4 regions of the Rossellomorea sp. H136 genome follow, and region 3 is predicted to be linked to each of the others. Evidence: riboswitches for the same ligand, from Rfam matches in the RefSeq annotation. Region 3 holds a riboswitch; each other region holds the start of a gene.
What was found. Region 3 has a riboswitch for cyclic di-GMP ahead of ACYH0O_RS16530 (anti-repressor SinI family protein). Riboswitches for the same ligand answer to the same signal wherever they lie in the genome.

Region 1 (3,666 bases), 1.1 Mb from region 3:
GAACGTGCCCGGGCGATCCAGGAAAAAGGCGGCTCTGCAAATTATCTTGATGTATTACTTGGGGCGGACAGCTTCGGTGACTTCATCAACCGTGTAACAGCAGTGAACACGATTGTTAGTGCAGATAAGAAAATCATGGACGAACAAAAACGTGATCAGGCTAAATTAGAAAAGAAACAAGAAGAAGTAGAAGGCAAGCTTGCAGAATTAGAGTCTACTAAAGCAAGTCTAGAATCTCTGAAAAAAGATCTTGATAGTCAAAAAGCTAAAAAAGCGGATTTATTCAAGCAGCTAGAAGCTCAGCAGGCATCTTTGGAAGTGGAGAAAAAAGATCTTCAAACTGAATCTGATGAGCTTTCTAAAATGGAACACCAGCTTGAAGGTGAAATCCAGGCTGAACAAGCACGTTTAGCGGAACTTGCACGCCAGCGTGAAATCGAACGCAAGCGTCAAGCGGAGGCTGAAGCGGCAAAAAGTGCAGCAGCACAACAACAAGCAACAAACAGCAGCGGCGGTTCTTCTCCTGCTGATACAGCTCCAAGTGCTCCAGTAAGTGCTGGTGCATGGACAGCCCCAGCTTCTGGAACGATTACAACAAACTTCGGCTGGGATGTATTAAACGGTAAGAAACGTTTCCACTATGGTACGGATATCGCGGCAAGAGGCAGTGTTCCAATCTCAGCAGCAGCTGATGGATATGTCATCAAGAGCCACTATAGCTCAAGCTATGGAAATGTCGTTTACATCACTCACTCAATCAATGGTCAAACGTTCACAACGGTTTATGCCCACATGGCTTCTTCATCAGTAAGCACTGGACAAGCAGTCAACAAAGGTGACAGAATCGGTTACATGGGTAACACAGGATATTCTTTCGGACAGCATTTACACTTTGAGCTTCATGCAGGTTCTTGGAATGCATCTAAATCAAATGCTGTAAACCCACGTCAATATATTAACTTTTAATTAGAAAACCCCGCCATGTGCGGGGTTTCTTTTATTGGATATCTTTATTTGGCCAGCATTACATTAATATGTAAGGAAATGGAATGGAATATTATTCTCATGACTGTTTTCATATCCTTTTCCTTCTAGTATAATGACAACTATATTACCTAAATATTAAAATAATGATTTGTATAGTCCTTCGTAAAGGCAATCTAATTGAAAGATTAGGACGCAAAACCACGGGTCTTCCATTTTTTATAATACAATAATGATCACCGGGTTCCCGAAAATAATGGATTACAATGAATACTAATTAGGACGTTTTATTAGTATCATTTTGCCTGCCATTCTGGTGGGATTTTTTTATCTATATGTCCATTATAGTAGGATTTGAATCTGTAGTAAGGATGATGATGTTGGAATCGACTGAATTAAAAAGGCAATTAAGAAGTTTTTGTAGAAGGAACCGTACTGCATTAAAGCATACCTATGTTGGTGAATATACAGCAGAAGAAATCAGTGAAATGCTTATCCAGAGTCTGGGTGCTGAAGAGGTTAAAAAAATTCTAGCCGATATTGATATAATCAATCGTCGAAACGGAGATACAGTTAAATATTTTATGCTTATTTTAGAGGGATTGAAAGCAGCATAAGAATACATAAAAACCGAATGCCGGTCTCGAATGGCATTCGGTTTTATTTATGTTTCAACAGTAGTGTGTAAGTCGGGGAGTACTCTCCTGCAGGTTGTAGGCAAATATCATTGCAAAAAGAAAAAGAGTATGGTTTAATAACCATATGCGTTATAAAACGTAATCATTACGATTAACAAAAAAGGAGTGAATCAAATTGGCTAAAAAATCAAAGGTAGTAAAAGAGAAGAAGCGTCAGGAGCTTGTTCGGAAATATGCAGATTTGCGCAGGGAGTTAAAGGAGAATGGTGATTATGAAGCGTTAAGAAAGCTGCCGAGGGATTCCTCACCGACACGAATAAATAGTCGTTGTGAAGTGACAGGGAGACCGAGGGGGTATCTCCGTAAATTTAAGATGTCCCGTATCGCTTTTAGGGAGTTTGCTCATAAAGGGCAGATACCCGGAGTCAAAAAATCAAGCTGGTAATCCACGAAACTATAAGGAGGAGTAAGAATGAAAAAAGAAATTCATCCTGAGTATCAACAGGTGGTATTTATGGACACGAACAGCGGTTTTTCCTTTTTAACAGGATCTACAAAAACATCCAATGAAACGATTGAGTGGGAAGACGGGAAAACGTATCCTTTATTAAAAGTAGAAGTAAGTTCAGACACGCATCCTTTTTATACAGGACGACAGAAGTTCTCAGATCGTGGAGGCCGTGCAGAACGCTTCTTGAAAAAATACAACATGAAATAGTGAATTTATTGCTGTCAGAAAGAATAGTTTGAGGTATAGACTTATGCCGAGGTGACTACGATGAACGAACATTTAATGGAAATTGTCGCAAGGGATATTGTTGAAGGCCTGCCTAAGGGAAAAAGGGACATCTATCAATATGTAGTCGGTCTTGAAGATGAATTGGCGAGCCGATCCGAGACGTCAGAGGAATTTATGGCCTTACTTGTGAAACATTCTCCTCATCAACAGGCAGCCTCTCATTTTAACATGAGCTTTGGAGAGCTGATGAAACGGATGAGGGATATCGAACAAGAGATTAATACGAGATTAGATCAGAAGCTGCAAAATGTAACATGGATTGATTATACAGAAACCATACGGTCGATGAAAGGACCAGAAGCAATAAATTCAAGTTACTTCTTCTTCTCCATGGATCATGCTTATACTAAATAAGAAGTATTAGTATAGAGTTTAAATCGTAATCATTGCGTTATGAAGAGGTTTCTAAATGAGGATGCCGGGATATAAATGAACAGGTGAATTTCTTTCTATAAAGCGGTTTTTAAATAATTTTTTTGAAGAAAAGCAACATGGAAAAAATCCCTATACGAAAGCCCTAATTAAGGAATATAGAGGCTGGGACAAAAGTTTTTTATCCTAAATCAAACCCGAACAAACCTGCCTCTTAGTGCGCAGATTTGTTCGGGTTTATTATTTGTTTTCTAATCATTTGATTTTAACTGTTTCCAGCGGTTGATTGGAGTGCAAGACGAAGACTCCTGCGGGAAAGTAGCTTATGTGAGACCCCGCAGGCTTGCCAAGGAGGCTCACGGGCTACCCGCGGAAAGCGTAGTCTTGCACGGAACGGAAATCATTAGCGGTATAAAGAACCTACACTTCTATTGTTCGTCTTTTTATCGGGTTTTTTAGTTTTGTCCCAGACTCTTTATTATTCAAAAATTCGACACACATTTCCCCGCACTATCTGTAATAATTCTCCTATAGGATACACTATGAGTAAATAACTTGCTTGTATTTAAAAGATTTAAGATACTAATACACAATAGGGTATATTTACCGAACGGAGGAACCCCGATGACCGGAGATTTATTTGAACATCACAAAGCTTCAAAGCTCCTCGATCCAAAACGTCAAGAGCTCGTACCGGTGGACAAAGTACTCGAACTTCTCAAACTCAATAAAGACGATATCGTCGCCGATTTAGGCTGTGGCAATGGCTACCTGACGCTTCCTATTGCCAAAACGGTTGAAACAAAGGTCCAGGCGGTAGATCTGCAACAGGAAATGCTGGAGTACCTGAAACACCGTGCCACTGAAGAGAAT
Region 2 (3,666 bases), 1.3 Mb from region 3:
TCATCCCCATTTGAGGGAAAAAATTCGTTATAGACAAAAGGATAATCGATAAGATCGTTATAGACAAAAGCACTTCAAGTAACGTAACCCCTTTTTCATTATGTACCAAGACCTTACCCCCACCCAACCGAAATGATAATATTTTCCTATTCCAATTATATCACTCACACTCTATGAATCACTAAATCAATTGCTATAAAATACTAAAAAAATCGGTGCCAGGCACAAAAACTAAGTTTTTGTGCCTGACTCCGATAATCAATAGTCAATTAAATAACAATATTAGATTCAACGGGAATACCGATCGTAAACGTCGTCCACTCATCGTTCGACTGACAACGAATTTCCCCGCCATGCTTTTCAATCAGCTTTTTACAAATATATAGACCGATTCCCGTTCCGAGGTCTTTTGTCGTGTAAAAAGGTTCGAAAATGGCTTCGATGGTCTCCTCTTTGATCCGCGGGCCATTATTGGAGATTTGAAGATTTGTTTTACCTGCTTCTTCTTCGCATGAAACCGTGATTTGACGTTGTCCCTCAACTTCCTGAAGGGCATCAATGGAGTTCATGATGAGGTTAAGAAAGACCTGTCTAAGCTCATCCCTATTTCCCAACACCTTTATGTCAGCATCGCACTGAAAGTCAATGGATACATCACCATCCAGAAGGCTCGGATACAGAAATTCAATGGTCTCTTCCAGATGTTCTGTAAGGATGATCTCTTCCCTGGTACTCTCAATCAAATCCTTTCTCGACACATGCAGGAATTGGGAGATCCGGTAATTCAATTGCTCCAGCTCATGCTGCATAATATCCAAGTAAGGTAAGTCTGGATAACCGTTTTGCAAGAGCTTGGTAAACCCGATGATCGACGTGAGGGGGTTTCTGAATTCATGGACGAAGCTTGAGCTCATCTGTCCCAGGATCGTCAGCCGCTCTTTATGGGTTTGATCGATATACAACTCCTTTTCCTGAAGCTGCTGTTCTTTAATTTCCGTGTATTTTCTAACGGCTAAGTAGGAAAAACGGTCGAAAAGCGCGTTGATTTCTTCAATGATGGGCTGCAATTCCCGAAGTTCAATTCCTGAATTACTCACCCATTTGATAATAATACTTTTCCCGACATTTACGTTATAGACAAACTCACTTATATTCACGTTAGCGTTTACCCGTTCCAGGGCGGTCTTGTAGGCGAGATAAGTAATTTCCTGTTCACTGAGAGGTGTTTCAATGGCACGCTTTACTAACTGAAACATTTTAACCCCATTGTTCAACACTTCTTCTTTATATAGATCATTATCTGAAATGACGACACTCTTACGCCAATTATGTAAAAATTCGTCTGAATGATTTTCAAGAAATTCTATTAGTATGACAGAAGCACTAGTCATCAAAATGGCAGTCCCTTCATTCCGGTTATTGTCGAAATATTCATTGATATTACTATAACAGAAAATAGGGGATAGGGTGAGAGCCATTTGATAATTTAATACCATGAGGAGCATGGTAAGGGATGAAAAATAAAAGGCATAAATCTGTTAAAATATTAATGAAGGAAAAATTCAGGAAAGTATCTTGATTAACTTGTGTAAATATTTGCGTACACGGTAACTGGCTGGCATTATCTTGTAGACTTAAGCCCCTATAGCTTTGCGTCGCCATTTTTCAATGGGTTTGCCTTTATCGCACGCGTTTTAGAAGTATTTAATATATTAGTTTTAAAAAATACGTTTCCTTGGTTTTTGGAGGACCTTCATAAAGATACTATTTTCTTCTGATTTAAAAATTTTAATCCCCACTATCTTTAATGGTGTCCATATTTCTTTCATATAATATCCAGGCATTCGCCATCCCCCTATTAATCTAAATATTAACAAATATTACTTGTATTTACATTATATAAGAAAAATCAGAATAATCTATATTTTAGGTAAAAATACTTATCGACAACTTTCTCACTTTGGAACTAATCACTTCATACTAATAAGATTTCTTGACTTTCAATTGACTAGATACCCACACCGATGTGCCTATGAAATGGCTTTTTCGTCACTCTTCCATTTCTGCGAAACCAAAAATCCATTCGAAAACCACCCAGTCCTTTTCCAAATTCTTGATCTCGAAAGGAAAGATAGTTTGAAATTCACCGATCATAAATTCTCACATATGGGTATGTATAACGATGTTGTTTTTATTTACTCAAGAAAACGCAGAAAATATACTATATAGTATTAGTTTGTTTACTTTCATATAATCCTTACATCCCTTTCCATAGATGCCCGCTTAAGCCAATCGCTTTGACTCTGACTCTGAGGAGATTACGGAGCATAGATTTGCATTAAAAAAGCATGAAATTATGTATTCATGCTTTTGTATTTATTCAGATCCAAACCCAAATATCACTGGTCAACAAAATCAAAACGCTCTTCAAAATCAAATGGTACTTTGAATTGATCGCGCACCCCCGTTAAATACGCTACATCAAAATACGTTTTCTGCGGCCTCGGCAGTTTATCCACCCATGGGGAATAGGTCTTAAACGAAATCATCTCGTCTGCTTCATCGAATTCTGCAAACCTCATCCATCCATTGCCCCCGTGATAGCTTGACTGGTAGTCGACAAGCATTTGTAAAACGGGATTACCTGCTGCATTTTGTTTCATTCTGTGAATGGAGCCATGGTGATGTCCATTGACTGTCATAAATACCTGGTTAAATGGATGGACCAGTTCATCCCAGGCCAATGTCCCCCTCTCTGTCTCCATGGGAGTGACTCCCTCCATGTCGAGGATTTGATGAGAAAGAAGGATGGTCGGTGTTTTTGGGTGTGCTTTTAGAACCTTCTTCGCCCAAGGAATGTCCTTTTTCATATGTTCCATGTCGAGGGATAGAAATAAGTAATGATAACTTCCCGCTTTAATGATGGAATACGAACTATATCCAGTAGGGGAAGAACCTTTATAATACGATTTGTCCGAAAAACGCCCTGATCCATAATATTTAAGATAAGGATCTCCTTTACCGTAGTCATGATTCCCGGCAATCGTCACGTACGGAGCCTTTCTTTTGTCGAGGAAACCGACGCTTGTAGACGAGTGCACCCATTCCTCCAACGAGTCGCTTTGATCGACCATGTCTCCTAAGAAAGCGGTCATAGCGATGTTTAACCTTTCATATCTCTTTGAAATCCATCTCATTTGCTCTTTGAAAATCTCTGGCTTATATCGCACCGTTTTTTGTGGATCCGGGACAAAAAGAAAGGAATAATTCTTCTTCTTGGTTCGTAAGGATTGATATTGATTGGATCCATTTTTGACGTGGTCACCGGGCTTATGTTGGATAAGCCAGTCTTCTTTTGGAAGAGATCGATTGGCTATGCGGATTTCCTGTAAATTCCCTGCAAACAAAGCATCTGCTTTATTCTCTTTTTCTGATGCCCCGACATACCATCCCTTTCCTTTTACCAAATCAATCCCGGTCATTTCAGCAGTGGAGTGCCGAAAGTCGGCCTCTCCATTTATATAGATGCTAGTATTCTTCCCGTCATTGACGACCGCTACATGATACCAGTCTTCTTCACTATCAAGGGCAAGGGACCAATCTGTCTCGGTGCGTTGAAGATTTATGGGATGACTGGCCCAATGGACTTGTTTATAGTCGGATACA
Region 3 (3,666 bases):
TATGTCCAATAATTTATTTGTAAAGAATGTGCTTTAAATAGAAAAATAGCCTATGAATCAAGAAGATTCATAGGCTATTTTCAATTTCCACTTACTATTTTGCTATAGCATAATAGGTAACTACCAAAACAAGAAAAGTAATTGAAAACCCTACTTTATACGCTATATTTTTGTGTTCGTTTTTGTTCTTTTTTATTAAGTATATAACGAAAAATGTAATACTTATTATGATTAGTAACACAGGAATAATAGTCATTAATAAGCTAGTATTCAGCTTGGATTACCTCCTTTCTTTCTTATAGAGGTTCCACGTTAAAGAAAAGTGCCCATGTTACCCCTACATAAACTCCATTACCCTTATTATTAGCATTAATTCTATTTTTTAGCAATAACCATTGACCCGTAGAAATACCTGCTACTGCCCCAACTGGAGGGAAGAAAGCGCCAACACCAGTTACTACAGTTCCTCCAGCCGCAATCATATCTAAGTACTCATTTGCATACCAATTTGCATAGCTATTGCTCATTTTTCTATCATATCCCCACCAATGATAAGTCCATTTTCCATAAACAGCGGAAATAGTAAAAAGATTATCTTCAATACTTAAATCATCATTAATAGTCACAGAACCTTCTTCAGCCAGCTTATTCATTTCAACAAAATGTGCTTCTAATTTTGCTAAATCATATTTCTTAAATAATTTTTTTGGAGCATTAACCAGTTCAAATTTACCATCCTCTGTTACGTTAACAAACGGCTCAACATCTTCAATCATTTTTTCTTGCTCTTTTTGAAGTTTTTCTTGCTCTTTCTCTATTTTTTTCAATTGTTTTTCTGACTCATTAGCTGCAGCATAGCTAGGAGTAACAACTCCTAAGATTAGCATTAATGTAAAAAGACTAGCTATAATTTTTTTCATTCTCTTTTCTCCCTTTTTTTAAAATTATTCTTGATTTTGCTTGCTTTATCTCTCTTCAGATAATATTTATGATGATTTTGGAATACTCACACTACCCTCACCAAACAGATTATCTTTTCCTGTTACACCCAAATCCTTAGACCAGCTTTTCAAAACATTATTGACTTGTTCAACAGTACTCTCTTCATTCGTCTGAGCTATTTGATTCCGCTGTAAAACATGAGCAACTAATCCAGTTAAGTGAGCAGTCGCATAAGAGGTACCTTCGCTCTTCGAAACTTTTTCATGATCGAGAGTAAGTATTGGAATTTCCGTTCCTGGAGCTGAATAATCAATTTTCCCTTTTGAAACAAAACTTGGTAGGATATTCTTTTCATCGACAGTTGTTACAGAAATAACATTTTTATATGCAGCTGGATAATCGCTATCATCTTTAAAATTGTTACCTGAAGATGCTACGATAACAATTCCATTTTCTATTGCTTTTTCTACTACTGCCTCTAGTGATTTATTACCGTGAGATCTCCCTAGACTTATGTTGATAATGTCAACATTTTGATCTATACACCATTCAATACCTTCAATAAGATCTTCTAACTTACCTCGTCCATTCTTATCTACAACTTTTACAGAATATAAATTCACCTGAGGATTTATTCCTTTAGTCCCAATGTGGTTATCAATAGCTGCAATAATCCCAGCTACTGCTGTTCCATGTCCTGAATCGTCAATTGAAGGATTACCAGGCGAGATAGTGTTATATTCTTTAACTACCTTACCTTTTAAGTCAGGATGTGATATATCAATTCCTGTATCAAGTATGGCTACCTTAATGTTATTTCCATTAAATTCATCCAGTGAATCTACATTTAGGTATTCAATCGTCCAAGGCAGAACTTGATTAGACTTTGAGAGATTACTAGTTAAAAAGTATGCTCCTATAACTGTAATGATTAACAGTAATATGAAGTAATTTTTGCGTTTTACAATAATCACCACTTAAAAATTTTTCTGTAAAATATGGCCATAAATTACACTAGGTATAGGTAATGTTTCCATCCATTACCTATTACCTAGGAATATTTAAACATACATTTACTTCTTTTACCATAAAAAAGTCAAATTATTCCTAGAAGAATATTTTAAAAACTTACAATTTTTTCATCATTACTAGTAATAGGGTTTTCTTTTAGTAAAATTGGAACAATAAACCCCACACAAACATTTCTGAATATCACTGCGTATTCTCTCGGTCTTTGTATCCCGTTTATCGTAATGGGGTTGTTCATTGGTGGATATGTAATGATTATTATTGGTTTGATGCTTAATTTCGAAAAGATGGTTTATTTTGCTATATAGGGAACAAGTATTCAATATTATATTTAAAATCTATTTAAGTAATGGAAAAAAACACACTAATTGGTTAGAGATATATAAATCGAGTTCATTATTAACTCTTCGTATTCTATTTGCTGTTTAAATATTTAATATCCCCACACTCCATTCGAAGTGCGACAAAAACTAAAAATATGTCGAACTTTCTGTTTTTTTATTCATTACGTTAAACAGTAATGGTACTATTATTTTACATAGTTGTATAGTTTTAGAAAAAAGGCAAACCTTTCGAAAGATTGGGACGCAAAGCTACAGGTCTAAGTTAATAAACAGCGATGACGGCTGAGCTACCTAGAATAGTACATATTTTAGGAGGGTAATATATTGACTACTGCAAATACTTGTGAAAATGAACTAGATCAAGAATGGATTGAACTCATTTTTGAGGCTCGCAATCTAGGAATTTCAGTTGATGAAATTAGAGAATTTCTAAATAAATCATCTCGTCCTCTATGAGGTCAAGATGATTTACTTGCTTCGTTCTTTGTATAAAAATTGGAAAAGAAAGACCTTCTCCAGGTATTCTAGAGAAGGCAACATAAAAGCTATGAAGGTTTTTACTATGTGCTCTATTTTATTATCTGTAATTATTATTAAACTTATTCAACACGAATATATTTTTCATTGGCTGTTACATAGAAAGTTTTACCCTTTGAATTTTCCACTTCAAATTGATAAGCATCATCCACTTTCAATTTTCTTACGATGATTGGAAAACCATATCCTTCTGTTAAATAATCCACTACAAATTTATCATCCCACGATGGCCTGGAATAAAATCGTAATTTTGATACCCTACACTCAGCTCTCTTCCCCACATAAGATGAATTTTTCAAAGTTAAATTTTCTCCTGGGTAGATGACATCTGATATTAACCCATTTAGGGATTTCAATTCACTTACTGATAGGTTATTATCTTGAGCAATCTCCCACAGTGTGTCACCGGACTTTACCGTGTATAAGCTTGGAGAAGATGATGGAGAAAGGTCTTTCAAAAGATATTTTAATGGATCCACAGCTTTACTCTTTTTAATATCCCACCTGCCTTTGTGCAACTCGAAGTGAAGATGTTGACCAAAAGAATAACCAGTGTTTCCCATGATACCGATAGGTTGTCCCTGTTTAACATGATCTCCTTCGCTAACCTTTCTCGATCCGGTTCTCATGTGTGCATAAAGAGATTCCCATGTTTGACCATTAATTTCATGAATAATACGGACACACTCACCGTATGAGGATGATAAATAAGACTTGGATACTTTACCAGTTGCTGATGCTACTACTTCATTTATACCACCCTTCGCGATATCGATTCCATTATGCATTCTAGCCACACCATTCAAAAAATCTT
Region 4 (3,666 bases), 1.9 Mb from region 3:
CTCCAGGGAGTGTGCCTTTGGAGATGAGAAGTATACGGTGGGAGCCCTGGTGTTAACGAATTTTGGTCAGAGGAAAGATTTAAGGTTACCTATCCAAAACGCTTTGGAGGATCATAATACACCGGATGGATCAATCATGATCATCCTTGCGACGGACGCACCTCTAAATGAAAGACAGCTTAAACGACTGGCGAAACGTGCTTCATTCGGGCTTTCAAGAACGGGTTCGTATGCAGCCCATGGGAGTGGTGATGTTGTACTTGCGTTTTCTACAGCTCACCGCATTCCACATCAGCCTTCCAGTGATAATACAATTCCTTACGGTTTCATTAAAGAAGACGGACCGATCATCTCTACTCTATTTGAAATGGCAGTGGATAGCGTAGAAGAAGCCATATGGAACTCTCTCTGTAAAGCGGAAACCACAACGGGCAGGAATGGACGGAAGGTGGAAGCGATACCTTTAGATTTGGTTTATGGACTGACGAAATAAGACCTGAACCTTTATTCGTTACCTCTTTAGTATTATTTCTTTAATGGAAATTTATTTAACCATCCATTAAATGGGGTATACCATACATATGCGTGAATTATTTGGTTGAAGGAAGTGACAGTCATGAATTATACCCCTATGCCTCTTTCGTTTTTCCAACAGCCCACTTTGGAACTTGCAAAGTCTTTGTTGGGATGTGTGTTAGTGAAAGAGACGGAGGAGGGAACAGCTTCAGGTTATATTGTGGAAACGGAAGCGTATTTAGGGCCAAAGGATCGGGCGGCTCACAGCTATGGGAATAGACGGACGAAGCGGACGGAAATCATGTTTCATGAAGCCGGCAGAATCTATACATATGTTATGCATACTCACTGCCTGGTCAATGTAGTGAGTGGGGAAAAAGAAAAACCCGAAGCGATTCTCATTAGAGCGGTCGAACCCCTTGATGGCTTGGAGCTAATGGAAAGAAGACGATCAGGTCATGTGAAAAAAAATTGGACAAATGGCCCGGGAAAACTGACAAAAGCGTTAGGCATTTCCATGGAGGATTACGGAGGCAGCTTTCTGGAACCCCCTCTCATCATTTCAAAGGGATACCATCCTGAAGACATTGTGGAAGGAAAACGAATTGGGATCGATAACACAGGGGAAGCCAAAGATTATCCGTGGAGGTTCTGGGTAGAGGACAATCCTTATGTATCAAGATGATCATTTTTGGGAATTTTCTAATAATCAATTAAAAAAATAACCCATAAGTACTATGTTTGTGGTATATTTTTCTTGTAAGGAAAAATCATATACTGACAATTCGAATGGGAGCTTTGAACCTAAATGATAGATGGGCGCTTACATTTAGGGGAGCTAGTAGCGCAACCGACCACATACGAACGTAGGAATACGTTTTTGTGTGGTTTTTTTATAATCTATAGAGAGTATAGGGGTCCTATGAACATCTTTACTATTTTTCAAAACGACTATATTTATCATGATTTTCAGCCCTTATATGAAATGGGCAAGCATCAAACCCTCTATGCATATGAGGGCCTGTTACGAAACAAGTATAACGAAAATCCCGAAAATGTTTTTCAGTCTGCGATAAAAGCGAATATCTTGTATAAGCTTGATACCTTATCCATTTCAAAAGCTCTTGAAAGTTTTTCAGAGAATGGACTGAAGAACTGTAAGTTATTTCTTAATATTTATATCACAACGATTCTTCACCCAAGCTTTCATACCTATTTTTATGATCTCATGAAGAAACATCCTGACATATTGGGGCGTCTCGTTCTGGAGATTAATGAGTCGAGTGCTGAGGAGCTGTGGCAGAATCCAATATTAAAAGAGTCTCTCAAAGAACTTAAGCAATATGGTGTTTGGTATGCGATTGATGACTTCGGGCAAGGCACTTCCTCCATCAAGAAATCTATTGAATATGAACCTGAAATCATTAAGATGGATCGCTATTTTGCTTTGAACCTAGCTCGAGACGATAAGAAACAACGATTCCTTTCCTTTTTCAATCAATTCTACGGTAAGGATACGTTAATTGTGTTAGAAGGCATTGAAACCAAACAGGATATGCAAGTGGCAAAGGACATTGGGATTACAATAGGGCAAGGCTTTTATCTGGGAAGGCCGAGTCGGTTATTGGCTTAAATGAGAATGGTGACTCTGAAATACAGGAGTCACCTTTTTTCGAGGATATCTGACGTATTATTATCCGAATTAAAATAAAATTGAAAATATTTAACATTTCCATTAAACTGAGGAAAAAGAGAAAAAAGGGGATCAGGGTATGAGGCTTCTCACATTTCCGCTGAAATTTATGTTCTATTATATTCTCGGGTTAATTGGTATTTTGGCCGTGAGTATTGCTCCTGAAGTATTTAAGGAGAGGGGTCTGTACAACTTTGTCGGTTTCTTGGAAGAGTTTTATAAGTTTGTTTTTGTTTTTTTAGACGGTGAAAATTGGAGCTATTCATATAAAGGGATAACCGTCGATTTTCTGGACATGCTTTGGGGTCCTTATCTGTATTCTTTACAGATTATCGGTGGAGCTTTAGGCTTGGGTCTGGGAATAGCATTCATCCTTACCATCTTCACAGTGTTTTTGCCCCGGTGGGTTACGTCTTCTCTAAAGAAAGTATTAAACCTCTTTGAGACGGTGCCTGACTTAATGTTTGCGTTTATGCTCCAGCTTCTCATTGTCTATGTTATTAAATATTTTGGCTTTGAGTTGATGAATTTCACGGAGTATGGGGATGAAAAGATCTTCCTTGCACCAATCATTACATTATCGATTATTCCCATGATCTCTTTCTTTCGTATTCTCCTTTTTATTACGGAAGAAGAAATGCTAAAGCCACATATAGAGTTTGCCCAAAGTAAAGGCATGTCGAAAGGGAGGATCCTTTTTGCTCACATATTGAAAAATATTTCTCCCAGCCTGTTTTATCATGGAAAGCTGATCATATGGGGGATGCTGTCGAGCTTATTCATCATTGAAACGATTTTCAATATGAGAGGAATCACGTATTATATCGTTCAAGACTTCAGACCAATGGTCATAGCCATCTCACTGATTATGATATACACGCCTTTTTTTGTAGTGTATCAAGGTGTATATCTATGGATTAATCGGGAGGGAAGCGTCGACCACACCAAATATAAAAAGGAAAAAATGAAGTGGAAAGAATGGAAGATATGGAGCTGGCTTTCTACTATAAGACGGCTTTGGTGGCAGCATATGCATAATGGGAAGTTTGCCATCGGGTTTAGTGTCATCTTTCTCTTGATTGCTGTCAGCTTCCTGTATCCAATGATGAAAGAAGATCCGATTAAACAAATTCAGTTTATGAAGAACGATGAGGGACGAATCATCAGTGCACCTCCACATAAGCCATTTGGAGAGATGATCTTAGGATCGGATTTCTTCGGGTATAGCATCCTCGATCAACTGATCGTCGGGGCAAAGTATACCCTCTTATTTGCATTGGTTGTCGCTTCTTTAAGGGTGATAGGTGGATTCTATCTTGGAATAGCCTATCATTTTCACTTAAAAGAAAACAGGAAAAATTGGCTTGATCGTATGGTGGATTCCATTCATTTTCTTCCTTTAAGTCTCATTGCGTATCTTCTATTAAGGCCAGTGCTTTGGGGATTGCCCGTTTTAG

Region 1: it holds a riboswitch for cyclic di-GMP, as region 3 does, so the genes downstream of both, ACYH0O_RS22045 (hypothetical protein) here and ACYH0O_RS16530 (anti-repressor SinI family protein) in region 3, are expected to answer to the same signal.
Region 2: it holds a riboswitch for cyclic di-GMP, as region 3 does, so the genes downstream of both, ACYH0O_RS22525 (histidine kinase N-terminal domain-containing protein) here and ACYH0O_RS16530 (anti-repressor SinI family protein) in region 3, are expected to answer to the same signal.
Region 4: it holds a riboswitch for cyclic di-GMP, as region 3 does, so the genes downstream of both, ACYH0O_RS01090 (EAL domain-containing protein) here and ACYH0O_RS16530 (anti-repressor SinI family protein) in region 3, are expected to answer to the same signal.

What each region holds. Positions count from the first base shown of each region.
Region 1 covers NZ_CM166371.1:4,368,652-4,372,317, reverse strand. The annotation lists gene ACYH0O_RS22050 (murein hydrolase activator EnvC family protein) at 1-966, shown strand, start outside; cyclic di-GMP riboswitch class I at 1,145-1,236, shown strand; gene ACYH0O_RS22045 (hypothetical protein) at 1,320-1,601, shown strand; gene rpsN (30S ribosomal protein S14) at 1,798-2,067, shown strand; gene ACYH0O_RS22035 (type B 50S ribosomal protein L31) at 2,095-2,340, shown strand; gene ACYH0O_RS22030 (hypothetical protein) at 2,401-2,775, shown strand; gene ACYH0O_RS22025 (class I SAM-dependent methyltransferase) at 3,418-3,666, shown strand, end outside.
Region 2 covers NZ_CM166371.1:4,477,288-4,480,953, forward strand. The annotation lists gene ACYH0O_RS22520 (type IV pilus modification PilV family protein) at 1-109, opposite strand, end outside; gene ACYH0O_RS22525 (histidine kinase N-terminal domain-containing protein) at 270-1,391, opposite strand; cyclic di-GMP riboswitch class I at 1,604-1,689, opposite strand; gene ACYH0O_RS22530 (LamG-like jellyroll fold domain-containing protein) at 2,400-3,666, opposite strand, start outside.
Region 3 covers NZ_CM166371.1:3,222,060-3,225,725, forward strand. The annotation lists gene ACYH0O_RS16520 (hypothetical protein) at 297-920, opposite strand; gene ACYH0O_RS16525 (S8 family peptidase) at 987-1,919, opposite strand; cyclic di-GMP riboswitch class I at 2,524-2,610, shown strand; gene ACYH0O_RS16530 (anti-repressor SinI family protein) at 2,640-2,771, shown strand; gene ACYH0O_RS16535 (peptidoglycan DD-metalloendopeptidase family protein) at 2,915-3,666, opposite strand, start outside.
Region 4 covers NZ_CM166371.1:193,637-197,302, forward strand. The annotation lists gene ACYH0O_RS01080 (DmpA family aminopeptidase) at 1-493, shown strand, start outside; gene ACYH0O_RS01085 (DNA-3-methyladenine glycosylase) at 617-1,201, shown strand; cyclic di-GMP riboswitch class II at 1,301-1,381, shown strand; gene ACYH0O_RS01090 (EAL domain-containing protein) at 1,439-2,149, shown strand; gene ACYH0O_RS01095 (ABC transporter permease subunit) at 2,289-3,666, shown strand, end outside.